One region of the Bacillus sp. M13(2017) genome, then DNA from elsewhere that is predicted to be linked to it. Evidence: riboswitches for the same ligand, from Rfam matches in the RefSeq annotation. Region 1 holds a riboswitch; each other region holds the start of a gene.

Region 1 (10,281 bases):
TCTTCTTGAGGTTTACCCGTTTAAAATGAAGGTAAATTATCTAAGTTATTTTCCTTTATTCCATCCGGTTCACTACGTATAATATCTCTGCCATACTTATGAAATACATCCACATGAGCTAACTTCCCTGATTTTGCTTCACTAAGAGCAGTCATATAATCTAACTCTCTCCCGCTACTTGTTTTAAACGCTATTAAATCACCATCATCATTTTTACGAACAGCAACAATTTGTTCTGCTCCTGAATTGACTTCATTGTCTACTTCAAATTGAGCTTGCTCTTCTCCTTGATGTAAGTAATCATTATAAACTTTTTCAAAGTCTTTATTGTCCATAACATTCACCTCCAGCACATTTTTTAGTATGGCTGGGAGGTAGTGGTTTTATGTACTTTTCTCTTAGAAAAACGTATTTTAATACCTACGCAAACCCTTCAAAGTCTCCAATATATCATCTGTAAAAGCTGTACTACCCTCTGTCTCTAAAGCTCTGAAATATAAACTTCTTAAGAAAGCTCTAATATTTTGTACTAAAATATCATACTGAGGATGCGGGATGTCTTCAACAATTGCTATACTATGTAACCAATTGCTCCACTCTTCCTCAGTTAAAAGATTTTGGTTACGTAACGACATAATTGGCGCTACTAATCTCTCATCTTCAAAGTGAATGTATACGTAGTCATGTAAGCGAACCTTCTGACGAACAGCAGCTAATATAGCATATGAAAACTCACGATTTTGGATTGTACGTGCTAAAGCATCAAGCGCATCTGCTGCATGTGCAGTAGAGTGTGCCCAGCCTTTTCCTTCTACGTAGCCTCTTACATCTTCTTCTAAATACACATATTCCAGCACTTGTTCTGCTACACTGTACAGTTGTTCTTCGGATAACAACGGTTCTCTTTCATGAACAGATAAAATAAGTGGTGGAATTAATACGGAGAATGCACGTTTAAATACAGAGTCTGTTCCCTTTTCACCAATTTTATAAAATAAATAATCAGGACTAATTGCTTGTAACATTAATCCTCTTAACTCTTTTTGTCTAAATACATCATTTGTAATCCATGTGTGAAGCGTACTATAAATTAAATCATCACGTAATTCAGCATCAGTTGATCCGATATAATCTAGCATCCATTGCGCATATGGATATGCATCTACGTCTTCTGGTACAGCATAATTGTTATTTTTAATTTGTAGTAGTTCTTCTTTTAGTTCTAGTACTTCATTCATTATATTTCTTGTCCCCTTTTTGCGTTTTTTATTGTCTTATCCCCTTTTATTTGCTTCATAAAATTAATTTAATTATAACAATAAACAAAAGGCTATACATATATTTCTGATTATGTATTACGCTCTTTCATGAAATATAACTTCTGGATTTCCTAAATCATTATTCTTAAATATAACATTCGTACACTCTTTTGGATTATGCTCATCTATATACATCTTACAGGCAGCATGATATCTGTTTAAAAACATCTTCTCTGCTTCTTCATAACTTCCAAAAGCTTCAGTTTCCCGCTTAGCACCACGTTTTCTCGCAATCTCAAAATTTGTATCTACAAAGATTTTGTAATCAAATAAATGCGCAACGTCTTTTTTCAATAGAAACGTTCCATCTACTATTAATATCATATTTTGCGTGGCCAATAGCGGCTCATTATGTACAGGCATATCCGTTATTAAGTTATGAGAAATCGTTTCATATTGTAAATTCCCGTTAGGTCCTAAAGGCATTAATAATCTTTCTTTGAAAGCTGTATAATCGTGTGCATCTTCATAATACCCCCTTGCAGATTCTTTTCCTTTTGCATAGCGAATCACTCTTGGATTATGAAAATCATCAATGCTGGCGCGTGTTACTGGTAATCCTCGTTTTTTTATTTCTTCCGCTAGTTCGTTTGCAAATGTTGTTTTTCCTGATGCTGTAATACCACTTACTCCAACTCTTGTTGGATAGGTTAAGTTTAGCTTTAAAATATAATCTGCAATTTTTTTGATTTGTTGTTTTCGGTTCATGATATCTCCCTTTACATTTAGTTTACATAATATTATTACAAGTAATAATACATGTCGCTATTTGTCGGTAAGTCGATATTCTTTATCGAATCGTCGATATATCGAAAAAATCGTTGATATATTTTAAGTTACGATAGATATATTTGAAAAATCGTTGATATATTATGAATGGCTTACTTTCCCTTAAACCCTCGATATAAAGCGGTCCGTAATTCTTGTTTGTATTCTTCAATTTCGGGCATATCGAGTTCTTCTGCTAGTCTGATAGCTAATTCAATATCATACGGTACACGTACGAGTTGAATGGAAAAGCTTGCGGCTTCTTTTTCATTGTACGTTCCTTCAAATATTAAATAAGAAGCTTGTGTAATTTCAAGAGGATTTCCTACGCTACCAGCATTACATAACGTTTTTCCTCTGAAATTTTGAACGAATGCTTGGTGAACGTCACCGTAGCAAACGACATCTGGCTTTCTTTCTCCTTCTATGTTCTCTGTGACCTCACTGTTTTCGAACATACTAACACGCTCTTCTCTTGAAGCGTGCGGTTGAATTCTTTCATATAAACTTCTCGGTGAAGCGTGGAACATACGAATCAATTTGCCACTCATAAAAAATTCGATTGAAAATGGTAAGCTTCTTAAATAATCATTTTGTTCTTCCGATAATTGTTTTTGATGCCATTTTAACGCTTCAAATTCAGTCGGTTTTGTAATAAAATCATCCCAGTTACCCATTACAACTACTTCACATTCTTTACGAATGATTTCAATTACTTCGCTAGAATGAGGGCCTTTTCCGACTAAATCTCCAAGACAAATAATGCGTTCAATTCCTCTTAATTTAATATCTTTCAGTACAGAATCTAATGCCGGAATATTGCCGTGAATATCTGAAATTACTGCTATTTTATCCATATGAATCCCTCCATTACTTATAGTTTATTATATCCTCATGTTGTGATTGATACCATTTTGGAATATAGGATGAAAAATGATTATGATCTTCTAAAATTCTGTTCAATCTTTCTTTCATATCATCTACTAAATGGGGCATGCTTCGGTTTGTCCATACGATATCCGCTGGGAATGTCATTGCTGCATATAAGGAGTACAGTTTCCAAAAATGAAGTGACGGTTCTCCCCCGCAATAACCATGAACTTGTCCAACTGCAAATGGTTTACTTATTCTTGTAGTAAAAATCGCTACGTTATAGAAATCGTGTATTGGATCGCCAAAATCATATCCACCAAAATCGATAACGATAAACTCCTTATTATGAATCATACTATTTGCTGGATGGAAATCATCGTGTAAAAAGGTGATTGGACGATTTTTCAATAAATACTTATGATTTTCTACAAAGGTTAATATGGGCTTCAAATCGAGAAATTTCACCTCGTAACCTTCTAATGCTTCTATATATCTTTCATACTTATTCCATCGAACCGTTTCCCATTTATTACTTACACTTTCTTTTTCAATTGAATGAATCCTCTTTAATACTTCCCCTGCTTTTCTTCCTGCATAATACTGTTCTTCCACCGATAGCTTCCCTAAACCTTCTTCACCATTTACACCTTGGACCCGTTCAAATACTTGAACACATTTATTTAATTCCTCAAGTTTTATGAAATGAATTAACTTCGGCGTTGGAATATGTAATAACTCTAATTGTTTCATATACGTATATTCTTCTTGTTTACGTTCAAAATGAACAGCATCACATACTTTTACAAAATAGGTTTCTTGATTCTTTAATTCAATTTTATACTTCTCTTCATGTGAAAAACCTTTTGAAATAGCTGTACACGTTGCAATACGAGGCCATTCTAGTATTCTCTCTATCTCTCTAAGTATTTCTTCCACAACGTTCACCTCTATTAATATATGTACAAACTACCTAGCACTTCATGTTTTCGTTTATTTCCACCTTTAAACTCTACTGCAAATGGATTTTCGCCATTCTTATTCAAATGTTCTAGTACTAGCCCTTCTCCAATCGGTTCACAAAATTGCACATGAATATCTCCAAATACTACACTTTGACACTCGGCATTCCATTTTTCATTTTTCACAACTGAGCTTGTAAATAGCTCCATTACTTCTTTCCATTTCCGTACTGTTTCTTGAACATTTTTTACTGCGTAATGAATCGTTTCAATTTGTTGCACTTTGTTTTTATGTTCAGTAATCGTCCCACTGTTACGTAAATCGTTTCTTCTTTCTTCGTTCGTTTCATTCCACTGTATAAAGAAAGGTAATTTCGGTCCGTTCTCTTCTTGCTTAACGAATAACATTTTCCATTCTAAAAGTCGGCCATCTTTTCTCATACGTTTCCCTTCAAATGGCCCTATCGTATGTAAGCCGTACTTATTAAAGTTAACTGCTAGCTCCTCAATTGCATCTGTTCGGATCGCGATTTGTAGCATTCCTTCTCCATTTTGTAGTTTCACCACTGTTTCTTGTACTAATGGATTTTCTGCCTCTTCCGCTTTTTCTTCATGTTGAACTGCTAAAAATTCTATATATGATAAATCAAAATAACTTAAACTATTCCAAGTACCCCAATTCGTATGCTCTCCGCCTAATACAGTATGAAATCCAAGTTCCTGCATTTGTTTTGCTGCTTCCTCCGGTGTACCATGTACTGCGTGTACGAGATGATCGAATCGTAACATGTCTTTCTCCCCTTTCTCTCCATCCTTTTATTGTATATTTTATTTTTCTTTCATTCAATTCAAAAAACTTTAAAACCCAGTTGATTTATACGATTAATATGTATTATAATGAAACAAATTTAATTATTGCTGATTGGAAAAACCAAAGGCACTTTTCTCATACGGGAAAAGTGCCTTTTTCATTTATTATTACAGGGGGATTTTTTATGCAGAAATTAATTGTCTTTGCTATTATTGGATTTTTCGCTCAATTAATCGATGGAGCGCTTGGAATGGCGTACGGGGTAACGTCTTCCTCTTTATTATTAATGTTTGGTATTGCACCAGCTGTCGCTTCCGCATCTGTTCATTTAGCTGAAGTCGTTACAACCGCGGCTTCTGGTGCATCTCATATCAAATTTGGAAATGTTGATAAATATACAGTTTCCAGGCTTACATTGCCAGGAGCAATTGGCGCATTTGTTGGGGCATGTTTTTTAAGCAATTTACCTGGTGATGTCATTAAACCGTACATTTCTGTATTTTTATTTACTTTAGGGGTTTATATTTTATTACGATTCATCATTCAAAAACAAATTGTTGCTTCAAAAAAACGTATGTCTGCAAAACAACTTGTGCCGCTTGGCTTATTCGCTGGATTCGTTGATTCAACTGGTGGTGGTGGCTGGGGTCCGATTACGACACCTGTACTTTTAGCAAGAGGAAATGAAGCGAGAAAAGTTATCGGATCTGTAGATACGAGTGAGTTTCCTGTTTCACTCGCTGCAACAATTGGCTTCTTCATCTCACTTGGCTGGGAACAAGTAAGCTGGGTTTGGGTATTTGCATTAATGCTTGGCGGTATTGTCGCTGCACCAATTGCTGCATGGTTAGTTCGCATCGTTCCAGCACATTTACTTGGCGTATTAGTTGGCGGTCTTATTATCTTCACAAATATTCGTACACTGCTTACTACATTTAAAGTGGATCCAACTATTATTTCACTTTCTTACGTTGCAGTTGGTCTTGTCGTTATTATTTCTATTTTCATTGCTGTTCGAAATCATTCCAATCGGCCTAACGCATCAACGGCTGAGTATCCGAATGATCAGAAGCAAATGCTACCATAACTATAAAAATACCGCCCAATTTAGAGCGGTATTTTTTATTTTTCTATTTTCCAATTAATCATCGTTTCTGTAGCATTTACTCTCTTCATATGTAACTTTTCTAAAACACGCATCGAACTATAATTATCTAGGAGTGTCTCTGCAATTATTGTTTCTACCTCTCCTGTTTTGAAAGCCCAATCGATTAGTTCTCTTACAGCTTCTGTTGCATAGCCCTGATTCCAATATTTCTCAATAAATCCATAACCGATTTCTACTGTTTGATTCTCATTTGGTTTCCCCTTAAACCCAATATCACCTAAAACGATACCATCTTCTTTCCGAAGAACATACCACGCCCCCCATGATAATAAATCCGCATCTTGTTTTATATTCCCTACATGCCCCACAATATGCGGACCGCTATTGTATCCTTGCTCGTTAGCGACTTGAATCCTCTCTTCTGTACACGGCACTATATAGAGCCTTTCTGTTTCTAATTTCATTTTGATTTCCCCTTTTTGCTTAAACGTTACTCTAATTATAACAAATAATATGACCTTATCATGAATGTCGAATTATATTTTTCTGAATTTTCTTTTAATTTAAAGGGTTTTTCAATATTTTTTGCGAAACATTTGTATAACAATTTTTTCTTTGCTTATTGCTACATAATAGTTGGTTCGGGTGGAGTTTTGCAAGCGTTTCCTATACAATAACCGATATTTTTTGATTTTTTCCTACAAAATATCTTGCAATATATTCAGAAAGTCATTACAATTGCCATATATTAAAAATCTTAGCAATATATAAATCCTCATCAATCCGATGAGGTAGAGGTTGCGACTTTTAATAGTAAAACGGACGAGACACAGAGAATGTCAGCTGACTCCGTTTGAAAGGAAAAGTTGCCGAAGTTTATATTTCTTCTCTGGAAATATGAGCTGGGGCTGTCTCCGAAAGGAACAGAACTGTCACGTTTACAAAATTACCGTGTAAACGTGGGGTGCTATCTTAACGGAAGGGTATGATGGGGTGGTTATTTGTGAAACGTTCCGCCAAATTCCTTTGGCGGTTTTTTGTATTTTTCTCCCCCGCTCCTTCCTAACCTACAAGAAAAGGAGTGTTGAACATGAATAGCGCAACAAATCAATCTACCTCTAAAACGCAAACTACACAAGGAAAAGGTGAATTAAGACGCGGTCTAAAATCAAGGCACCTTACGATGATTTCTCTCGGTGGTACAATTGGTACCGGACTATTTCTTGCCAGCGGTGGTGTCATCCATACAGCTGGACCTGGTGGCGCATTAATTGCATACGCCGCAATTGGAATTATGGTTTATTTTTTAATGACAAGCTTAGCTGAACTTGCAGCTTACATGCCTGTTACTGGATCTTTTAGCACGTATGCAACAAAATTTGTTGATCCATCACTTGGCTTTGCACTTGGATGGAACTATTGGTATAACTGGGCAATTACAATTGCGGCAGAACTAGCGGCCGTAACATTAATTATGAAATTTTGGTTCCCGGATACCCCTTCTCTTATTTGGAGCGGATTATGTTTAGCTATTATTTTCCTTTTAAACTACTTATCTGTTAAAGGGTTTGGTGAATCTGAATATTGGTTCGCACTTATTAAAGTAGTTACTATTATTATCTTTTTAATTGTTGGTTTCATGATGATTTTCGGAATTATGGGCGGCGAAACGGTTGGATTCAAAAACTTCACTGTTGCAGATGCACCATTTAACGGCGGTATCATGGCAATTATCGGTGTATTTATGGCAGCTGGTTTCTCTTTCCAAGGAACTGAATTATTAGGAGTAGCTGCTGGTGAAACATCTGATCCAGAACGTAATATTCCGAAAGCAATTCGTTCGATCTTTTGGCGTATTCTTTTATTCTATATCCTTGCGATTCTCGTTATCGGTTTATTAATTCCTTATACAACTGAAAGCCTTGCAGCAAGTGATGTAACAGTAAGTCCATTTACACTTATTTTTGAAAAAGCGGGCGTTGCCTTTGCTGCTTCTGTTATGAACGCTGTTATTTTAACTGCTGTACTATCTGCTGGTAACTCTGGTATGTATGCATCAACTCGTATGCTTTGGGATTTAGCTCGCCAAGGAAAAGCACCAAAATTCTTAGGCAAATTAGATAGCCGCGGTGTACCTGTTAACGCGTTAATCGTAACGTCAATTGTTGGTAGTATTGCTTTCATTGCTTCTTTATTCGGTGACGGTGTTGTATACATTTGGTTATTAAACGCATCTGGAATGTCTGGCTTTATCGCATGGGTTGGAATCGCAATTAGTCATTACCGTTTCCGTAAAGCATATATCGCACAAGGAAAAGATTTAAATGACTTACCATATAGAGCAAAATGGTTCCCATTTGGTCCAATCTTCGCATTTACACTTTGTATCATCGTAATTTTAGGACAAAACTACGGGGCATTTATGGGTGAATCAATCGATTGGAATGGCGTACTCGTTTCTTACATCGGTTTACCACTCTTCTTAGTACTATGGTTAGGATATAAATTTACGAAAAAAACAAAAGTGATTCCACTTGATAAATGTGAACTAAAATAAAGTGAAACGAGCAAACAAATTTGTTTGCTCGTTTTTTGTTGCAAACCTCTTTGCTTCCCTATTGCTCCTGTTTTTGCAATAATAAAGGAAATATAAATAAAGGTTGGGATACTATGAACATTCGTATTACTGATGAAGCAAAAGCAGCTATACATAGATTAGAACGTGAAGACAAAAAGATCATTCGCATTAGAGGGACAATGACAAACTCTTGTAGTATTTTCGTTGATGTCGATTTAATTTGGGATACATATAACGCAGATGATGTTGTATATGAAGATGCAGAGCTTATCGTACAAATGGATTCATTCACGAAAGACTACACTGGTGATACAGTGAAGCTTGATTATAAGACGACTGGTTTTAGTATTACGACTCCGAGTGAGACGTTAGTTTATGGATTGTCGATTAAAAAATAAAAATTGTTTTCATTTGACCACCGAGGTGAAAAAATGGATAATTATGTTCCGTTAAAATTTTTATTTAGCGAAGAATTAGCAGAAAAAATAGCTGATTCTATTTGTAAATACGATCCGAATTTCTCTAAAAAAAACTTTGTAACCTCTGTAACATGTAAAGTTGAAGGTTTAGAGTTAAAACAACGTATTGAAGTAATAGCAGATGAATTACAAAATGCTTTACAAAAAGATTTTAATGCAGCAATACATATATTACTGAAAACATTAGGACCAGAAAATACAACAGAAGTAGGCATGTTTACAAATGGATATATGTACATGCCTCTTGCAAAATACGTTGAAAAATATGGACTTAACAACTTTGAAACCTCATTCAACGCCATGTATGAAATAACGAAAAGAAATACTGCTGAATATGCCATTCGGCCTTTTCTTGAAACATACCATGAAGACACACTAAATATATTACAACAGTGGATTCATGACGAAAACAGCCACATTAGAAGATTAGTTTCTGAAGGTACAAGACCAAGGCTTCCTTGGGCTAAAAAAATAGGAGCTCTGAAAGGTGACTTTAAGTACAATTTACAGCTTCTTGAACCATTAATGAATGATACTTCTAAATATGTCCAAAAATCAGTAGCCAATCATATTAACGATATTACGAAAGAAGATAAAGAACTCGTTTTTCAATGGTTACAGCAATTACGTGATAAACAGCATCCTATTAATCCTTGGATTATAAAACATGGGTTAAGAACAGTTATTAAAAATGGTACTTTACCAAAAGATTTTTATTTTTGAGTATATTAAACAAAAACGCTATCCTTTCCTATGATTCTAGAAAAAGAATAGCGTTTTTTTACTCGTCCAGTATTTAGTAGGTATAACTTTTTATATTTCAAAAGACTTTTCTCTCTAAAAATATTTTTCATACAAATTTTCACATTCTAAAAAATCTATAAATTTCTTATAATGTGTCACTGTTCTTTCTAAAGCAATCATTAAAACAAAAATAAAATAAATTGCTTGGATTCCATTCATATAATTAAAGAGTGATTCAAATATATATACAATACTTGCAATCATAGAACAAAACCATAAATAAAACTTCATTTTCAACTTTTTAATTTTTTGCTTAGTTGTCTTACAATACTGACCATGAACTCTTATAAACAAATAAATTGCTGTATGTAAAATAATAATTGAAAATTGAAAACTTCGATTATCCTCCGAACTAAATTCAGAAAAATCTATTTCTAATGAATGTAATACTATCCAAATAGAAAATAAAGATAGCAGAAATACATATAAAAAACCAATTAATAATTCAAAAATAAAGAGCCAAGGTTTATTTATGATTGAGTAAAATGGATTTAGATATTTTATGGTTAATAAAAATTTTCTCACTAAATCAGTAATAATAATTGATGTATTAGTTATATTCATATAGAAAAGTAATGTTAT
Region 2 (10,281 bases), on a different contig from region 1:
AGTGCGGATCCATGAACCGATTTACGAAGCAACTTTTATTTTTAAACACATTTAAGAATGCGAGTTCATGGTCAGCAGCAAATACTTCTCCCATGAAAATAATATCGGCATGTGTATCGATAGAACGATCCATATAATCTGAAACGAGAAATGGGTGAAGTTCTACATGTATGCCTAATTGTTCGCAACGTTCTTTTAGGAAATATGCGTCATTTGCACTGTCTTTAAATGCGAAGAAATAAATATGAATCGTTTCTCCGTTATAGGTGCTCTTTTTTAAATACTCTTTCGCTTTTTCTAAAGAGTAGGACCTTTTAGTAGCTTGGCGGCTTCTATCAGGGAAGAAGCTTGATGCAGCAATTGTTCGTCTACCCTCTATGTTACGAAGTATCATTTCAACATCATATAGTTCTCTCCAAGCTTTTCGAAAGTAAATGTCGTGATGAGGACCAGGTTTTGTAAAGTTGAAGCCAGCATAAATACAGCCTATTTCTTCTATTTGTATATCATGCCTTTCATTTTCCTCTTCGTTTGGTAGTTCATAATCAGCATCTATTTGCACATGGTCAGGAATACCCCAAAATTCAATACGGTCTAATAACGCGCGCTCTTTAAAATAATGGGTGAACGCTTCGAGTACGATATTATCTTCAGAGTAATGAGCAAGTTTGAAAGGTCCAGTACCTATATAATGATTATTTTGAATACTAGCATCACGCGGTAAAATTGCGAGCTGCATTGAACTTACATAGTGTAAGAAAAATAGATTTGGTTTTGCTAAATGGAATTGAATTTGCAGTGGTGATGGTGTTTCAATTTGAATAATTTCTTCTGTTAACCATTCGAAAGGGGATTGAACTTGTTTTAGTCTTTCAAATGAAAATTGTACATCTTTAGAAGTTAAAATTGTTTCGTTATGAAAATATATATCTTTTCGTAAATAAAAGGTCCACGTAAGTCCATCTTCACTTAATTCCCACGTATGCGCAATGTGAGGCTCCATTTTTTCAGTAACATCGTTATAGACGACTAACGTATCAAAAATTTGACTCGTAAGATGGCTCTCTGTAGTTACAGCCACAAAAGCCGGATCTAATGGGAATATCTTTCTCGATATAGGAATCTTTAATACGTCGTACATATCATTTGAAGGTTCGTATCCAAAATGATGATGTAGTTTATTTTCTATCTTTTTTTGAAGTGCAAGGGGGAGGGGACCTTTTAAAAGAAGAAAAACGTCTTTTAATTTTTCTTTCGCTAACAGTTCATCTGTATAGGACTCAATCGCTTCTACGAAATTATGTATAAATAGAATTTCCGTTTTATTTCCGCGGCCTCGCCCTGGAGTCCAGCTAATTAATTGCTCCTCGCTCATTTTCTTTAATAAAATCTTTACGTTTTTCGTACTGCAATATAAAACATCCGCTAATTCTTGTAAGCTATTTCGCATATGTTGTTGATCTTGTGCATGTAGTCTTAGTCTAATGTAATAGTCCATAATTTTCATATATACACTTCCTTCTATCATAAAAGGGGAAACTCTTTAGAATATTCTAACCCTTTTCTTCCTTTTTTTCAAAGTAAAATAAGTAAGCATAAGGAGGGGAAACAATGGGATTTTGGAGTATGCATCGAAATATAAAAATTAGAATTATAACATCATTTTTAACACGTACTGTGTCCACGATGATTTTTCCATTTATGGCGATTTATTTTTCAATAAAGTTAGGTAGTGCGATTGCTGGTGCGTTACTACTCATTAATGTCATAGCTTCATTAGTAATTGGTTTATACGGTGGATATGTTGGAGACCGGCTTGGGCGTAAAAAGGTTATGATTATCGGTCAAAGTATACAAGTCATTTCCATTGCTTGTATGGGAGTTGCGAATTCGGATTACATTGACTCACCATGGCTAACATTTGTGTTTATGTTAGTGAATAGTTTAGGGTCTGGACTTATGAATCCTGCGACAGAGGCGATGTTAATTGATGTGAGTACACCTGAAAATCGAAAAGTGATGTACAGCATTAGTTACTGGGCTATTAATTTATCGATTGCCATTGGAGCGATATTTGGAGGATTACTATTTGAAAACTATAGACTACAATTGTTTATCGTATTAACGCTTGTTGCCATTATGACTTTATATGTGATGGCTGTGTATATGGAAGAAGTGTATGTAGCACGAAAAACGGTGGAGAAGAAAAATGTATTAAAAGATATGGTAGATAGTTATAAAGTCGTGATGAAAGATAAAGCATTTTTAATTTTTTGTGCAGCGAGTATATGTACATTATCGTTAGAGTTTCAAATTAATAATTATTTAGGGGTACGTTTGCAGAAGGAATTTGAAACGGTGCACTTTTTATTCGGGGATGGTTTTACGTTTGATTTAACAGGTATTCGCATGTTGAGCTGGATTTCTGCAGAGAATACAATTTTAGTTGTGTTATGTTCAGCACTTCTTATTAAAATGCTGAAAAGCTTCAATGATTTGAAAATCTTATATGTAGGCTTATTCATTTACACGATTGGATTTACAATACTCGGAACAAGCAATAGTTTATGGATTTTATTAATTGCAGGGCTGTTCCAAACGGTAGGCGAGATGATGTATGTGCCAGTACGTCAATCTATTATGGCAGATATGGTGCCAAATGAGGCAAGAGGCTCATACATGGCGATTAACGGAATGGTCTTTCAAGTGGCAAAAATGAACGGAGCATTAGGTGTTATGCTAGGTTCATTTCTTGCATCTTGGGGCATGAGTGCTCTGTACTTTATCGTGGGTATGAGCAGTATTTTATTATTTATGAAGGCGATTGGGAGAGAGAAGTATGAGGGGGAGGCTTCTCAGATTGGATAAAATGATATGAAAAGCGATGCTAGAAATCGCTTTTCACATGGCTTTTAAAACGGATCAACTTCAGCTAAATCAGGATTGCTATTTGGGTTCGTTAATAAGACTTTCAGCTCACCTACTTCAGAGAGAGCGACGAGGATATAACCACTAATAAGGACGACGAGTCTGATGACTCTTAATGTTTGCAGTGTAATGTCACGGCTATTGTTTTCGGAGTTGTCTTGGGGCGTTGAAGGTGGATTGTTGTTCATAGTTAGGCTCCCATCTCTTGTATTTATATATGTGTAAAATCATTATTTAACTTATGGATAGGAATCGTATAGTCATTTTCACTATATGAGAAATGCCTATGAAAAGTGATTAGAAATTTGGGGACAAAGAAGGGGGGAATTCGCAGGCCATTAAAAATGACATTCCTTTTTATTTTTCATACAAATAAAAAGGTTAACCAAAGTAGCTAAACAGCTATTTTGGTTAACCTATAATAACTATCCTAATATACGCAATGATTCTTCAATAAACGCCGGTATATCTTCTGGTTGTCTACTTGTGACTAGCTGGTTTTGGCATACGACAACCTCTGTGTCATGAAAGTTTCCGCCGGCGTTTTTTAAATCGACTTCAATAGATTTATATCCAGTGACATCACGTCCTTCAAGTGTTTGTGCAGTGATGAGTAGCTGAGGTCCGTGACAAATAGCGAAAACAGGTTTTTTTGCATCCATAAATGCTTTACTAAAGCGAACGAAACGCTCATCTGCACGAAGTATATCTGGAGAAAATCCGCCGGGTATGAAGAGTGCATCAAAGTTTTCTGGAGAAACACCATCAATATTTTTATCAATTACGACTTCGCTTTTTTCTTGTTTACCGTGTACCGTTTTACCTTTTTCCATTTCAATAGTTGTTAATTCATATCCCTTCTGTTTAAAAGCTTCTACTGGCTCTGTGTATTCTGTGTCCTCGAAATAATCCGTTATTAAAATAGCAATTTTTTTACTCATTCTAATCCGCTCCTTACATTATATTATCGGTTCCAGAATCGTCCTTGGGCAATGCCTTCTATAAATGACTCAATTGAAGTGTTTGTTAAGTTGTAAACTCCTGCTCCATCCAGTTTCACCTTACTATGGTCTAAAGCATGAGGGTCACTAAGGACATGAGCTATCGGTTTAAAATGTTTAAAAGTAGTTTCTGCAAATTCTAAAACAGGGGGTTGAATGACAGATTTACTACTAAACACTAATACTGCATCAAAAAGTGAGGAGTCTGCTGTTGTATAAGTATCCGTTACTTTAATGGAATTATTGAAATGATAAATTTTATTATCTATGATGCTATAGTTAATTCGATGCTGTGCAAAAGCTTGAATCCATTCGGACAGAAGAGAGATGCTTGGGTCACCATTTAATAGAATTGCAACATTTTTGGAATCAGCTTTAAAAATAGTATTGGACATGCTGAGTGCAGGTGATTTTGCATCTGAATTTACTTCGTGATTTTCCTTAGGTAAAGGAGCTCCAATAATGTTAGCGACTTCTTGTGCTAATTGACGATCGACGTGGTTTAAAAGAGCAATTACATTTGCCTTCACCATGTCTGATTTGCACTTCCCAACTTCAAAGCAAAAAGCTTCTTTTATATGTTGCTTTTCAATAGGGCTCATACTATTATAGAAAAGTTTAGCCTGAGAATAAAAGTTAAGGAAGCTTTTACTGCGCCCTCTAATTTTATGTCCATCAATCTTTTCTTGATAATGCTCATATCCTCCTTGTTCTGCTTGGACTGTTGCTGGTTGATTATTATTTAAGCCATTAGGATGATAGCTTGTTTGACCACGATGAATTTGCATTTGATGCATACCATCACGTTGATTATTATGAAAAGGACATACAGGCTGATTAATAGGGATTTGATGGAAATTAGGTCCTCCTAAACGAGATAATTGTGTATCTGTATAGGAGAATAATCTTCCTTGCAGAAGAGGGTCATTTGAAAAATCAATACCTGGTACGACATGACCAGGGTGGAAAGCTACCTGCTCCGTTTCCGCAAAGAAGTTATCAACATTTTTGTTCAATGTCATTTTACCAACTAGTTTTACAGGAACTTCTTCTTCCGGCCATAATTTCGTTGGATCTAAAATATCAAAATCAAATGCATGCTCATCTTCTTCTGGAATTAACTGTAATCCAAGCTCCCATTCCGGATAATCGCCTTTTTCAATTGCTTCGTATAAATCTTGACGATGGAAATCAGGATTTTTCCCAGCAATCTTTTGAGCTTCATCCCATACTAATGAATGAACCCCAAGGGCAGGTTTCCAGTGAAACTTTACGAAATGGGCTTTTCCCTCTGCGTTAATGAGTCGAAATGTGTGAACTCCAAAACCTTCCATCATTCGTAAACTACGCGGAATAGCACGGTCGCTCATTTGCCACATGACCATATGCGTGGACTCAGGGTTATGTGCAACAAAATCCCAAAAGGTATCATGAGCGCTAGCTCCTTGAGGAATATCATTATGTGGTTCTGGTTTAACTGCATGGACAAAATCAGGGAATTTAATAGCATCTTGGATAAAGAATACTGGCATATTATTGCCTACTAAATCATAGTTTCCTTCATCTGTATAAAATTTTGTAGCGAATCCGCGTACATCTCTTACTGTGTCGTTGGATCCTTTAGAACCTTGAACGGTTGAGAAACGTACAAATACAGGTGTTTTCTTTGAAGGATTTGTAAGAAAATCTGCTTTCGTATATGCTTCTAACGATTCATAAAGCTGAAAATAACCATGAGCGCCAACTCCGCGTGCATGAACAATTCTTTCGGGAATTCGCTCGTGATCAAAATGGGTCATTTTCTCGCGAAAGTGGAAATCCTCCATTAAGGTTGGGCCTCTTAAGCCCATCTTTAAAGAAAATTCATCTTCGGCTATTTTTACTCCTTGGTTTGTTGTTAAAGCATGTTTGTATTGATTGTCAGTAACGTGATGCTTCAATTGTTCCGTTTTTTTATTCACAATATAGGCCCCTCCTTTACTCTGTTAATTTAATAGATACCCTTTTTATTAGGACGTAAACATGTATTATCGTTTTTGTATGTAAAATCATAAAATATCGGTTGTTCCGGTGATTCTTGTTTGAGGAAAAAAATAAAACGCCAAGGAGAAAATTTATTTTCTCCTTGGCGTTTAAGATAATTCTTTTCGTTAAAACGAGGAAACACGTTGCTTCGTTTTTGGTACAATAATAAATTTGATCCAGAGTAACCCGATAATCATAATGATAAGGCTATGTAAAAATTGTCCCGTAGCAATGAGTATAACAATTGAAAATACAATGAGTTGAATACTTAGCGATATAAAGATTAAGTGAAGAAATTGATTCAGTCGTTTTTCAGTATCAATTGGATATAATGCTACAATAATATTTCCCGAAAAATATTTCCATAGGGAACGGAGCTGCATAGAAATCATATATAGGACGATGTAAGCGATAGCGCCCTTTACGTATATGTTTGGTATAAAATATAAGGCGAAGGCACCAATCAGCCCTAAGCGAATATATATACCGAAATAATCATTCCCTCGTAAAAATGCGAGTGTATGTAAATAGAAGAAAGTTGCTCGTTTTTTATGTAATAAAGGTTCAATCCAAGTTGTAAGCCATTTTCTTTTATTTACTTGCTTGTTTAGTTGCGGAACATCGGTGAAGATGCTAGCAAATTGATAGAAACGAACGTTCATTTTTTCTTCTTGCTCGATTATGTAATCCCACGGTATTCGTTTTGTAGGCTGTTTTTTCGTGTATAGAAGTAGGAAAGCAAGTAGTAAGAGTAATCCGCCTAATATGAGAACATTTGCTACATAAAACAGCATATAAATGACTAGGGCGTTACAAGCAATACGAATGATCAGCCATATATTTTTTTCGTGACTATCACGCCACATCCAATGTATGTATATGTTCCAAGCTTTCGTAACCATTAAAACGAGAAAGATTGTACAGAAGAAAGGTATCGTTAATTGTAATGATTGCAGTGCAAGCGGAACGAGAATAAGGAACGTAAATAATAATGGGAAAAGCTGAATGATGTAATTATATAGAAGAGATTTTTTGAAATAAGAAGTTAATTTCTCTTCTAGTGCTAGTAAATAGACAGCGTCAGGTTTCTGAATAAATGTACGAATAGGGCATCTCGTTATAATGAATGTAAGTACAATCGTGATGAGTAGTAAAGATATTCCTTTAGAAGGAGATGTTTTTAGAAACTGAGCATAGTAGTATGCGCCAACGCATGAAATAAAGATAAAGCTATATAGTAAACCGTTAATCATACGTGCAAAGTATGTAATGATATTTTGAATATGTTGTTGGAAACGGCTGTTCCATAGTGATTCGATTGACATGTTTTTCACCTCTTTGTTCTATTATATATGTTTTGTAAAAGAAAAAACGAGCAAATTGCGTTATGCAACTTGCCCGTCTTTCTTTTCGTTATTTTTTTTCTGATCACGATTCATTAATGGATAGAAGGCAAAGCCGATTACGAATAAACCAATTCCGAGAAGGAACGTTTTTATATCGGCTGCGCCCGTTTTAATAACCCATAGTGCGTAGCAAAGTGCGATAACTGCGACTATGCCATCTGTAATTCTTGCCCGCATTTCATTTTTATATGTTTCACCAGTTGCGACTAGTTTTAACTGGAAGATTGGTGAAACGAGATATGGAATGAGGTAGGCCAGTGTCGATACGGTAATAACGAATGTATAAGCTTCCGCAATGGTTCCTGATAATGTTGAGAATAGGAATACTTGCGACATAATGTTTGTTAATCGTAATGAGTAAATTGGACTTCCTTTTTTATTTGTTTTTGCGAAGAAGGAAGGGAAGAAACCTTCTTTTGCTGCTTGATAAGGGACTTCTGAGCTTAATAAAATCCAGCCTAAGATAGAACCGAACAGGGAAGTAAGAGCAAGTAATGCCATCAGTTTCCCGCCGCCATGACCCATTGCAGCATTTAATGCATCTGCTAATGGACGTTCAGAAGCTTGTAATGTATCAACGTGAAGTACACCCATTGTTAAAATTGTGATTCCTAAGTAAATTGCAACTGTAATAAGTAATCCCGCAACTGTTGCACGTTTTACCGTTTTTGGAGAAACAGCACGGTTTGATAAAAGAACGGCTGATTCAATTCCGATAAACGCCCAAAGCGTTGTAAGAGCAGCTAAATTTACTTGTGAAAGAAGACCGTGTGATGCACCTGATTTATCAATCATCGGTGTGTACCATTGTCCAAACTTAGAAGCTTCGAATGCAAATAACGTAACGACGATGAATAAAAGGAATCCAGTTACTTTCGTTGTTGTTGCTAAAAAGTTTAGCTTTCCAGCTCCGCTTACACCGTTTGTTAATATAATATGAGTTCCCCAAAGTAAGATGGAACAAATTGTAAATGTAATTAGTTTTCCGACTTCTACGTTAAACGAACCGATTGAAAATAGTAGTCGCGTATCTTTCATAATTGGGAAGAAGAGTGATAAATATCCCGCAAATGATGTAATGATGGCAACGTTACTTGCCCAGTTTGCAACCCAATATCCCCATACCATACTGAAACCAGCCATTTTTTTCTTTTTTGGTGTTGAGAATAAAGCATATGCATGACTTTGTGGCCCTGTCGTTAAATCAGGACGACGAATTGCTAAATTACCGAAAACAAGAGCTAGCATTAAAACACCAAACCCTGTAGTTAACCAAGCTAAAGTGACACCGAGTGGGCTTGCTGTTTGTGCCAACGTACTTGGCACCATGAAAATACCAGCGCCAACCATGTTACCGACAACGAAAGCTGTTAGTACCCAAAAGCCCCATTTTTTTTGTTGCATAGAAAATACCTCCAAAGTTAGTATAACCAAGTCAAGCGAGGAGATATGTATGTCTTCCTGAGTCAGGAAGAGAAGTCCCAAACAAAACAAAAAAAGCACGTAATTTGCCGCTACATGCTTTCTATCTTATAAGAAACCCACGACATACCTCTCGATAGCTCTCCACAAACGAAACGTTTGTGACAGTTCTGCACTTATTAAATGCAGACCCAGCAAGCGTGCATGGTGGACACGACTTACTTCGGCAACCATTCCTTTCTCATTCCTTCATCAATGCCACTACATCTCCTGAAATGATACTCTTAATGATTGCAACCTCTACCTCACCGAGATACGAATGAGGATTTAAATATTAAATTAACGTCTTTAAGAGTAACAAATGTATTTTTATACGTCAATGGATATAGTAATAATCAGATTATAGAGAAGAGTTTGTGATTAAAAGAGAACTAGGAGAAGATGTAACGATTATTAGTTCCGCAGAAGAAACAGCGATAGAGTTAAGCACAATTTTACAGCACAAAGGAATTTTGTCTGACAATCTGAATCCGAAGCATCACTTTTTTACAACGGGATCTGTTTTATTATTTGAACATATTGCTGAGCGATGGCTAGGGTATCAAATTTCTGTAGAATGTGTACATTTACCCATGAAAAATGCGTGTATGCATAATTAAGATTTAGTAAATTACTTTTTTAATAAATCACGTTCGTTTCATAAGAAGGAAAGAATAAGCTTTTAATTGAAATGATTAAGGTCATTTTAATTAAAGGAGAGGTTTGATTATGGAATTATCAAGATCTCAATTATTTGCTTTACAGTATATTTCAAAATATGCAGAGAACGAAAAACGTGGGGCTAAAGCAACAATTAATCATATACTTAAAATGTCTAATATTACAGATGAAATATTTGAAGAAGCTGTCGCTAATTTAAAATCTCATGCACGGATTGCTTTACACTTTCATCCAGACAGACTAGATTCGAGTATGAAAAGTGTTGCTGAAGCACTGTTTGAGCAAGGAATATATAAAAGTCAGTTTGAAACATTGCTATCTAATGGAAGCGTATCTGCTTACCCTGGTGGTGAACGTGACCTTTGGGAAAAGAGAATATTTGGAGGAGCATATCAATTAGAAGGCGTAACGAATGATCAACGGCCAAAATATGGAGCGCTAAATTTAATGTTACATCCAGATGGGCCGGCTCCACGTTTTGGTTCATGTTATTTTCTCTTATCTTCAAAAGTTTCTTCGCGCTCTACATATACGTATTTAGATTCGCATCAAGATCCGAAAGAAAAGGGGACTTATGAGGAGTTTGATATGATTTTAGCTGCTCTTTTGGAAGAGACATTTGTAAGAGACTTTGCAATTGGTGAAGGGAATTTGACTCCGACAATATTAATTAATCATTTACTGGGTAACCTGAAAAGGCCGTTTATAGATTTAGTAAGCAAAGAGCCAGCCCGTAATCTTAATCATTATATTGAAGCGCAAATTCATGGAGAGATTTC
Region 3 (10,281 bases), on a different contig from region 1:
TCGTGTTGATAGTAAATCACTTGATGAGCAGTTAACGAAAACTGGTGAAGACTTCAAACGTGAGTATGATTTCCATAAAGGTATACTAGAAGACGTACTACCATTAACAATCGGCGGTGGTATTGGACAATCAAGAATGTGCATGTACTTCTTACGTAAAGCACATATCGGTGAAGTTCAATCTTCTGTATGGCCTGACGATTTACGTGCAGCTTGTAAAAAAGAAAACATTCATCTGTTTTAATAGAAGTGAGGGAATAGCTTAAATATAGAGCTATTCCCTCTTTTTTATAAAACGTCACTTGCTTATTTATTACCGAGTTCTTCCGCTAAACCGATTAAAATTCCTTCGACTCCACGAATGTAGCAGAGACGATACGAGTTCTCGTATTGAACTACTTCGCCAACGAGCTCTGCACCATGCTTAGTGAGTCTGGATACCATTTCGTCAATGTCTTCAACGGTGAACATGACGCGTAGATAACCGAGGGCGTTTACAGGAGTATTTCGGTGATCTGATATAGTAGGTGGGGTGAGAAATCGCGAAAGTTCAATTCGGCTGTGGCCATCTGGAGTGACCATCATAGCAATCTCTACGCACTGAGAGCCGAGTCCAGTTACGCGACCAGCCCATTCACCTTCGACAGTGGCTCGCCCTTCGAGGTTCAAGCCAATCTCCTCGAAGAAAGAGATTGCGTTATCAAGGGATTCTACAACGATGCTGACATTGTCCATTCGTAGTAATTTGTTTTTTGCCATAGTCTTATCTCCTTATGTATAAAAGTTTATTATTTAATCATCCTCATAATTATACTACTAAGTAGTTACAAATTCCTTTCAGTCAAAAACACCTTGTCATAGTATATGAAAAGGTGACAAGGTGTTTTTTTATATGTCATATAGCATCTTGTTAACGAACAGCATTTTATTTAATAGGAAGGAAGTAGATTAATATGATTTTTTTATAAGCGTTACTGAAAATATCAAATTAGCTCATTTGCACTAAAGGCTCAATTTTCGCCATAAATGATTGATGCAACGCCTCAACACCTGTTACTAAATGAAGGCGGTCAATAACGACAGACACTTTAATTTCTGATGTACTTACCATTTTAATATGAATATTTTCTTCTTTTAAAGTAGTGAACATATTTGCAGCGACACCAGGGTTAGATACCATGCCAGATCCTACGATTGATACTTTTGCTAAGTGATTTTCATGTTCTACAGATTCGTAGTGAAGAGTTTCTTGATTTTGTTCCAAAACTTTTAAAGTTTCTCTTAAATCATTCGAGTGAATGGAGAAGGAGAGATGTACAGTTCCTTCATTTGTAATACTTTGAATGATGATATCTACATTAATGTGTGCTGCTGCTAATGTAGAGAAAACTGTTGAAAGCGAGCCTTGTTCTAGTCCTTTAATTGTGACACGTGTAATGTTATCCTCAAATGCAATACCTTTAACGATTGATTGTTGTTCCATGTTACATTCTCCTTTTACAATTGTTCCGTTTTCTTGTTCCATACTTGAGCGAACTTCTAAAACTACGTTATGATTTTTAGCAAACTCAACAGCGCGCGGGTGTAATACGCCAGCACCGAGATTAGCAAGCTCTAACATTTCGTCATAAGAAATTTCATCTAATTTGTAAGCATCTTTTACAACTCGTGGGTCCGTCGTATATACGCCTGTCACATCCGTATAAATATCACATTTTTTTGCTTTAAGTGCAGCGGCTAGTGCGACAGCAGTCGTATCAGAACCACCACGGCCAAGCGTTGTAATTTCATTTGCTACACTTATACCTTGGAAACCAGCTACGATAACAATCGTGCCTTCAGCAAGATAAGATTGAATACGATCTGTATGAATGTCAGTAATCCGTGCACTACTATGTACAGATTCTGTCGTAATACCAGCTTGCCATCCTGTTAATGAAATTGCATGATAGCCTTTTGCTTGCAGTGCCATTGTTAATAATGAAATAGTTACTTGTTCTCCTGTAGATAGAAGCATATCCATTTCACGTTTACTTGGATTTTCTGTAATAGCGTTAGCGAGTGCGACAAGTTGATCCGTACTTTTTCCCATTGCTGAAACGACAGAGACAACGCTATGACCTCGTTCATATTCTTCAATAATTAAATTTGCTACATGTTGAATGCGTTCGACGCTTCCGACAGAAGTGCCACCAAATTTTTGAACAATTGTTTCCATTACAAATTCCTTCTTTCGTCTATTTTTAAGAATAGATTAGGAAATATATAAATCCCAATACTCCTGTAGTTACCAGAAAGACAAACAAAAAACACCATCTCAAATAAGTGAGGATGGTGCTGTTACAGGAAAAGGGAAACAGAAAACGGAGCTAATAAAAAAACCGCCAAAAAAGGAATATCATAAAAAAATGATATCTCTTTTTTGTAGATAGCTCTTCATACGTACACGTCTGTACATATGACAGTTCTGTTTCTATTCGAAAACAGCCCCAATTGATAAATGCAGAGAAATTTATCAATTTCGGCAATACTTCCTTTCATCTAAGTTCATAGACATCTCTGTGTCTCCATTAGAATACTCATAAGTATCGCAACCTCTATCTCACGTTTTAGGCGAGAGTGTTTGATTTATGAAGTTATTGGTAACATTTGTTTTATAATAATTTAAATTTTTCGGGGAATCAAGTGTTTTACATATATTTTAAAAATTCTTTCTTTTTACAGAAAAGTTTGTGAAAAATGTAGCAAAATAAATTCATTGCATGTACATTAAACTTATAGTGCATAGGAGGTGGGAGAATGAAAAGGAAACAGCCTATTTATGTTGCGACAAAAATGAACACGACGATGGAAAAATTATGGAGATATACGCAAGAACCAGATATACATACAGAGTGGGATGCTCGCTTTACTGAAATTTCGTATTTAGAGAAAAAAGAAGGAGAACCACAGAAGTTTTTGTATAAAACAAAGATTGGATTTGGGCTTGAAATAGCTGGAGAAGGGGAATCAATAGGTGAAATAAGAAAAGAAACTGGTGAAAGAATTTCCTCTTTAAAATTTTGGACGGATAATACATTATCTCTTATTCAAATAGGACGTGGTTATTGGAAGTATACGCCGAATAAAGAATACATCCATTTTGAGACACAATATGATTATGATACAAGATTTGGTCGTATAGGAAATGTAATAGATTCCTATATTTTTCGTCCGTTATTAGGTTGGGCGACCGCTTGGAGTTTTGATGCCTTAAAATTATGGTTAGAAAAGGGGCTTCATCCTAGGTTACTAATTAGAAGAACAATGACGTATTGGCTCGTATGCTTTTTATTTGCTTTTGTATGGATATATCAAGGGATAGTGCCGAAACTACTGTTTACTCATTCAGAAGAAGTAAAGATGCTTTCTGTATTAATTGGTTCAAATGAAAGTAGTGTATATATACTTAAAATAATTGGGGTGTTAGAAATAATTTTCGGTGTCGTATGGCTGTTGCCACTAACAAAACGAAAATTATTTATACTGCATATTATTGTATTACTAGTTTTAACGTTAGCGGCAGGATTTACGAATATCGCAAGCTTTACAGGGCCGTTTAATCCGATTACATTAAATGTTCTTCTAATGGGGTTATCAATTGTCGGTTATATAAATAGTTTCGATTTACCAAGCGCGAAAAATTGCAAGAGGGCGAGAAAGGGATAAGTGTATGGCTAATATGTATGAACGATTATTAGGGGATACCTATAAAAATCTTCATCCTGAATTGCAGAAGCGTTATGCCATTACAGAAGAGAATAGTTTTACAGGGGAAGGAAAGATGGATGAAATTTACGGTGGCTCTTTTTTCGTGAAATTTATATTGAAAATTGCATCGAAGTTTCGAATGTTTTTCTCGGAACGAGGAGAGGAAATTCCATTTACGATACAAAACATAGCTGAGCGAGATGAATATGGACAAGAATTAGTAAGGTGGAACCGTACTTTTTATTTTCATAATAAGAAAAGATATTTTAACGCAGTTATGCAATTGGATGAAAACGAAAATGAAATTGTAGATTATTTTGGCGAACCACATTTACTCGTTTCTACACTACATTTTCATATCGATGAGTTAGGGGCAATGCATATTGCTTCAAAGAAACAATGGTTTTATATGTTTGGAAGAAAAATTCCGTTGCCAAAATTCTTGTATGGTGAAGCAAAAATTGTTGAAAGTTATGATGCAACACTACAGTGTTTTCGAATTCATGTACAAGTACGAAACCCGTTAATTGGCTCGCTTTTTTCATATAAGGGAACATTTGTGGAAAGGAAATAAACGATATGAAAAATATAATATTTGGGCTTGCTTGTTATGTTGTTTTTCTATTATGTGAGCGGTCGAATATAAATCCTGTTGAAGCAATTATATTATTATCTGTTTTATTATTTATACCAATGTCACTTTGTATTATTGATAAAAGAAAAAGAGATGGATCGTATTTATTATTTTATAAATTCGTATCGTTTTTATATCCAATTGCAGCAATTTGTGCAATGCTAGCTTTCGTCACAAATCACTATGTATTTGCGCTAGTTTGGTTTGTATATACAGGAATTGTTGCGTTATTTGGTGTAAGTAGATTGCTAGAAAGAGGATGGAAGCCGTTAGAAGAGACCGCCATAGATAGTGCGTTTATTTATTTGTTTTTAGGTGGTTTTTGGTTTTTTGCTTCAGTAGCAAAACTTTCAATTATGCAGTTTAGCTCTGACATTGTTTTACTCACAGCTGCACATTTTCATTATTCGGCGTTTCTATTGCCATTATCAGCTGGTTTAATAGGGAGAAAAAGAGAAAAGAGAAGTAAAGTATATGATGTTATTATGTTTATCATCATGATTTCACCTATGACAGTCGCAATAGGAATTACATACTCGAGAATATTTGAATTTTTTGCAGTGTTTCTATATTTATGTGCGATTTATGGGTATGGATTTTACGTTTGGAGAGCAAAATTTAATGCTATCAGTGCAAAGATTTTTCTAATCGTTTCGTCTAGTACACTCATGGTTACAATTATGTTCTCACTTATATACTCATACGGGAATTTGAAGCATGTAATGACGATTACAATTGCTCAAATGGTTTGGATTCATGGTGTTGTCAATGGAATTGGAGTAGCGTTACCGGCATTTGTCGGCTGGATGATCGAAAAGAGTGTTCCGAATTATAAATACTATGGGAAACCAATGAGTAAATTAAGAGGAAGTGTGGCAATTGGTGAGGCTTTTTTATATAGCGGCAATTTAGTAGGCAGTAAGGAATACAACGGTTTAGTTGATCAAATAACTGATTTTCATAGTGAGTCATTTGACGTGACGAAGGTACCTTTAAGTATTATTCGTTTTTATGAAAATACAACAGAGTATGAGTTGCAATCAAATATTAAATGGGCTCGTTGGTTCCGCCCATTTGCATTTTGTTATGAGAAAATGAGTAAGCGTGTGGGACAAATACATTTAGGAATGGGCGGCAATTGGGAAACGATGCATGGCTCTATCATTAATGTAATAGATGAGAAAGATGGAAGAGAGAATGTAAGGGCTTGGCTAAGGAAAAATGAAGCAGGTGAATCTATTTTTGTAGCTCTTTATTCAAAGCATACAAATAAGAATGAGACATATATGAATATCGCCTTACCTTTACCTTATTCGAATATGACTGGTATTTTGAAAATATATAATGATAGTCATGATTTAATCATTACTAGTAAGTTAAGAGAAAATGGTCAGGGAGATGAGGGGATTTATTTACATACTCGGTTCTTAACAATACGTTTACCATTAGCAGAGACTTTTATTATAAAAGAGCGCACGGATCACATACTAGAAGCTAATCATAGAATGTGGATATTTGGAGTTAAGTTTTTAGAAATTGATTATAAGATTAAGAAAGTAGAGGAGAAGTAAGAAAAGCTTGGAGAGATTTCAAGCTTTTTTACGTATGTGTAATTGTTATAGCAATTTGTTTATCTAGCTCATTATCCCAAACACGTTGAATTTCAAAAGTGCCTGTTTCAAAAAATAATGGGAATCTCTCTTTAAACCAATCTTGCATAGGAAGATGTAGTGCTGTATCGATTGGTATCCATAATAATTCGCCCTCAGAAGGGTTTAAAAGAAGTTCACCTTCAAATGAGTCTGTCCAGTAGTTAAATACCATGTACCGAACATTACTTTTCGGATTTACATATTCATCTAATCCTTTAAAAGTTAAATTCGAAACAAGTAATCCAGTTTCCTCTTTTACTTCTCTTATAGCGGCTTGAACGATACTTTCGGGGAAATCTACTTTGCCGCCAGGAGCGATATAGCCAGGGAAACTTCGATGGCTGGGGCGTTTTATGAGTAAAACTTCATTGTTGCGCTGGATCATACACATTGTATAGATGCGGTGCTCGATGTTATGTGAATTTGAAGGCATTGTAATGTATTCTCCTTTATTTTTCTTGATAATTTTACCATAACATAATAGTTTCTTATATAATTAAAATAGAATATTGTTAATTTTCGGCATTTTATTATGAAGTCTATAATCATTTGAAAAGAGGAGAGAAAGATGCAAGGGGAATTACAAAGAGAAAAAGATTTAGGGTATGTTGGTAAATTATTATCGCCAGTTAAAGAGTCACCACATTTTAAATTTTTATGGATTGGACAATTACTCTCGGCCTTAGGTAGTTCGATAACTATGGTCATACTTCCAGTTGTTGTGTATTCATTAACTGGCTCAACAGTTGTGATGGGGATGACAATGGCAATGTACATGCTACCTAATATTCTCGCTTTACCGTTTGCAGGTTTAATTGTAGACCGAATTGATCGGGTTAAATTAATGTTATTTACGGATATACTCCGCTGTATATTAATGCTATTACTTGCATCGCTTATATTTATGGATTTATTAACAATTACAGTTTTATATATTCTCGTTGCCTTATACGGACTTATGGAAGGGATATTCCAACCAGCATATTCTGCTGTAAGGGCGAAAGTATTCGTTCCTGAAATTCGTAATGCAGCTAACGCACTCACTCAAATGAGTAATCAAGGTATACGATTAATTGGGCCAGCACTTGGTGGGTTAATCGTATCGGTTGCGTCTGCAGGGATAGGTTTCGGCCTAGATGCAGTAACGTACTTATTATCATTTTTATGTTTATTATTTTTAAAAGAAATTAAGTTTAAAAAAGTAAAACCCATTGAAAAGAGTAAGCTTAATTACAAACAAGAGTTTATGGAAGGTGTTTTAGTTTTAAAAAGTCATCCGTGGCTGTGGATTACAATTTTAGTTTTTTCTTTTATAAATATTTGTTATGCCGTCATTATCGTCGTATTAATTCCGTGGTTATTTAATGTTCATCATCATTTTGAAGCTTACGTGTATGGACTTGGCATGGCCTTTTCTGGTGGTGGAGCTGTAATTGCCGCATTAATATTTGGTGGGAAAGAGCGGTGGCATAAGAGAGGATTACTGGCTTATGGAGGTGTTTTAATTAGTGGCATTGCTTTATTAATTATGCCATTCATTTCTTGGGCACCCGCCTTAATATTCTTAATGGTAATTGAAGGATTTGGCATGATGATATTTGGACTCATTTGGGAAACTAGTTTACAGGAACTTGTACCAGAAGAAGCATTCGGAAGAGTGGCAAGCCTTGATATGTTGGGTTCTTTTGCTTTATTGCCATTAGGGTATGTAGTTGTAGGCTGGTTAGCTACTGTCATAGGTGGCGAGATAACTATTATAACACTAGCTAGTTTAGTAATTTTAACAATTGGAATCGCATTGTCTGTACCGAGTATTCGTCGATTTAATTGATTATATGGGAAAAGGGGGTGATATGCATGACTATAGAAAACTTGAAAGATATAGTAACGAGGCAATTAGAGAGTAAATACATTTTGGAAGAAAAGGTCTTTGAAGCGAACAATTTTACAGTCTATATCGCTACCCATATAGAAAATAATCTAGCATATAATCAATTAGTATTAATAAAACATCTTTGTAATGAAAAAACGTCCGTACATATTTGGCACAAGAAAATTAGTATGGAAGCAACAGAATTGGAAATTACAAAAGAAGTGACGGAAGCGATACAAGAGGGTTTCAAAAGAGAAGAATAAGCCCTAAAGAAATTAGGACTTATTCTTCATTAAATACAAATGTTTGTTTCATTTTTTTACCTTCATTTACCGGATGGCCGTTATAAGAGAAATTCTTTTCTTCCCAAGTAATCACAACTTTAAAATTATGACTATTAAAGTCTAATGGGAATACCATGTAGTCAAAGCTTGTATGACTTTTAGAAATATTTTCATTAGGTGTAGTAGGTTTAAAGGTAGCTTTAGAGGTAGGATTGTTATCAAGTATTTCCACAGATACGTTTGATACATCATGACCGATGTTTTTTACGAGTAAACTATACGTATCAAATACACCTTGTTTTGGCTGGATTGCTTGCTTGTTTGAGTTATGAGATTTATCAATTTCGACATACCATTGTTTAGACTTTGACGCAATCGGTAGTGACTGAAATGTGTAAGCACTAGCTTGTATTGGTAGTGCTAAGCATAAAAGTGTAAAGAGAGTTAATATTTTTCGTTTCATTTTTTTAGAGCTCCCATTCTTTAATAGATTTACTTGTTATTATCTTCTCTTTACGAGTAAATATACCATATAATGTAAGGTAGCTATTGTGAGTAGTGAATCAATATTTTATTCACTACTCTTATAGCTGGCATAATTACGTATGTAGTAAGAAAGAATAAATTTGTTTTTTTATATTTAGATTGCTGCCCTTTTTAAAAGAGCTATTTTTACGTTTTAAAAAAAATATACTAAGAGTTCCGTATAAATTATTTATTTTAATGTAGTTAAATGTGCTTGTAGATGTGAAATTAGAGAAGGAAGCTGTGTAGAGATGTTTCTACACAGCTTTTTAGGATATGAAAAAATTACCAAAAATATGTTAAAATAACATTATCATACAACAAGGGGGATTCGTTTTATGGAAAATGGACATCTTGCTAAAGTAGATTTAACGAAAAAAATTGAATCAAAATCTAAGTACAACAAGAAACTCGAAAAATATCAAAGGCGCTTATTAGCATTACAGCAAATTTTGAAAGAAGAAAAAATCGCGGTTATGCTTGTTATGGAAGGATGGGATGCGGCTGGTAAAGGTGGGGTAATTAAGCGGGTGACGGAACATCTTGACCCGCGTGGGTTCCAAGTAAATCCAATTGGAGCGCCTGCACCTCATGAAAAACGTTACCATTATTTGCAACGTTTCTGGCGCAAAATTCCACAGTACGGGCAAATTACCATTTTTGATCGCTCATGGTACGGTCGAGTGTTAGTTGAGCGTGTTGAAGGTTTTGCTACAAAGGAAGAGTGGATGAGAGCATACGATGAGATTAATGGTTTTGAAAAACTACTAACAGATGACCATTACATAATAGGGAAGTTCTTCTACCATATAAGTAAAGAGGAACAGTTAAAGAGATTTAAAGATAGAGAGAAAAATCCTTTGAAAAGATGGAAAATTACAGACGAAGATTGGCGTAATCGTGAAAAATGGGATGAGTATGTTGAAGCGATGGAAGACATGTTTGAAAAAACAAGTAAGCAAAATGCGAAGTGGCATATTATTGAAAGTAACGATAAATTGTATGCCCGTGTGAAAACGTTAAAAATCATTATTTCATTCATAGAGGATTATTTCTTAGAACATGGTATAGAATTGCCTTCTTATTATTATGAAATGAAAGAGGATATTGAAGTTTTGCAAGATGTAGGTGTGAAAGAGTAAATAAGAAAATGGCCCTGTGAATTGGTAAAACCAAATTATGGGGCTTTTTTATTTAGAAACATTTTACAAATAACAAAATAAGGTATATAATCGATAATCATATTAATATTGTTAATATGATTATCGATTATATACTATGTGGGGGTTTTACTTTGAAGGGAAGAGATGTTGTTTTAGGTTTATTAATGGAAAAGGAATTGTCTGGTTACGATATTAAAATTGTGTTTGAAGACGTATTTACTCATTTTTTTGATGGAAGTTTTGGAATGATTTATCCAACGTTACGACAATTGGAGAATGAGGGGAAAATAAAAAAAGAAGTTGTCATGCAAGAGGGAAAACCGAATAAGAAAATGTACTTTATTACAGATGAGGGGCGTGAAGAATTTTATCAATACATGCAGACGCCTGTAGAGAAGGA

The links. A riboswitch is a leader RNA that binds a small molecule or an ion and turns the genes downstream of it on or off. The one in region 1 is predicted to bind lysine.
Region 2: linked by a shared signal. The riboswitch ahead of CGQ22_RS23910 (amino acid permease) and the one ahead of CGQ22_RS24640 (amino acid permease) in region 1 are both predicted to bind lysine.
Region 3: linked by a shared signal. The riboswitch ahead of CGQ22_RS15505 (aspartate kinase) and the one ahead of CGQ22_RS24640 (amino acid permease) in region 1 are both predicted to bind lysine.

The regions. Positions count from the first base shown of each region.
Region 1 is NZ_KZ268513.1:88,423-98,703, forward strand. Features, by position in the region: gene CGQ22_RS24600 (DUF3892 domain-containing protein) at 21-335, opposite strand; gene CGQ22_RS24605 (DUF2785 domain-containing protein) at 414-1,238, opposite strand; gene CGQ22_RS24610 (nucleoside/nucleotide kinase family protein) at 1,356-2,027, opposite strand; gene CGQ22_RS24615 (metallophosphoesterase family protein) at 2,201-2,944, opposite strand; gene CGQ22_RS24620 (aminoglycoside phosphotransferase family protein) at 2,958-3,896, opposite strand; gene CGQ22_RS24625 (VOC family protein) at 3,911-4,708, opposite strand; gene CGQ22_RS24630 (sulfite exporter TauE/SafE family protein) at 4,807-5,817, shown strand; gene CGQ22_RS24635 (GNAT family N-acetyltransferase) at 5,853-6,302, opposite strand; lysine riboswitch at 6,623-6,816, shown strand; gene CGQ22_RS24640 (amino acid permease) at 6,929-8,395, shown strand; gene CGQ22_RS24645 (iron-sulfur cluster biosynthesis family protein) at 8,509-8,814, shown strand; gene CGQ22_RS24650 (DNA alkylation repair protein) at 8,848-9,618, shown strand; gene CGQ22_RS24655 (hypothetical protein) at 9,733-10,281, opposite strand, start outside.
Region 2 is NZ_KZ268512.1:126,822-137,102, reverse strand. Features, by position in the region: gene CGQ22_RS23940 (SgrR family transcriptional regulator) at 1-1,528, opposite strand, end outside; gene CGQ22_RS23935 (MDR family MFS transporter) at 1,612-2,868, shown strand; gene CGQ22_RS23930 (hypothetical protein) at 2,913-3,116, opposite strand; gene CGQ22_RS23925 (type 1 glutamine amidotransferase domain-containing protein) at 3,354-3,869, opposite strand; gene CGQ22_RS23920 (catalase) at 3,893-5,890, opposite strand; gene CGQ22_RS23915 (ABC transporter permease) at 6,080-7,279, opposite strand; gene CGQ22_RS23910 (amino acid permease) at 7,340-8,764, opposite strand; lysine riboswitch at 8,912-9,093, opposite strand; partial or broken gene CGQ22_RS23905 (glutamate racemase) at 9,193-9,441, shown strand; gene CGQ22_RS23900 (DUF3626 domain-containing protein) at 9,551-10,281, shown strand, end outside.
Region 3 is NZ_KZ268505.1:83,605-93,885, forward strand. Features, by position in the region: gene asnA (aspartate--ammonia ligase) at 1-244, shown strand, start outside; gene CGQ22_RS15500 (VOC family protein) at 307-759, opposite strand; gene CGQ22_RS15505 (aspartate kinase) at 989-2,218, opposite strand; lysine riboswitch at 2,422-2,608, opposite strand; gene CGQ22_RS15515 (DoxX-like family protein) at 2,800-3,708, shown strand; gene CGQ22_RS15520 (DUF4166 domain-containing protein) at 3,713-4,324, shown strand; gene CGQ22_RS15525 (YndJ family protein) at 4,330-5,955, shown strand; gene CGQ22_RS15530 (8-oxo-dGTP diphosphatase) at 5,984-6,469, opposite strand; gene CGQ22_RS15535 (MFS transporter) at 6,605-7,867, shown strand; gene CGQ22_RS15540 (hypothetical protein) at 7,894-8,172, shown strand; gene CGQ22_RS15545 (hypothetical protein) at 8,192-8,656, opposite strand; gene CGQ22_RS15550 (polyphosphate kinase 2 family protein) at 9,057-9,860, shown strand; gene CGQ22_RS15555 (PadR family transcriptional regulator) at 10,013-10,281, shown strand, end outside.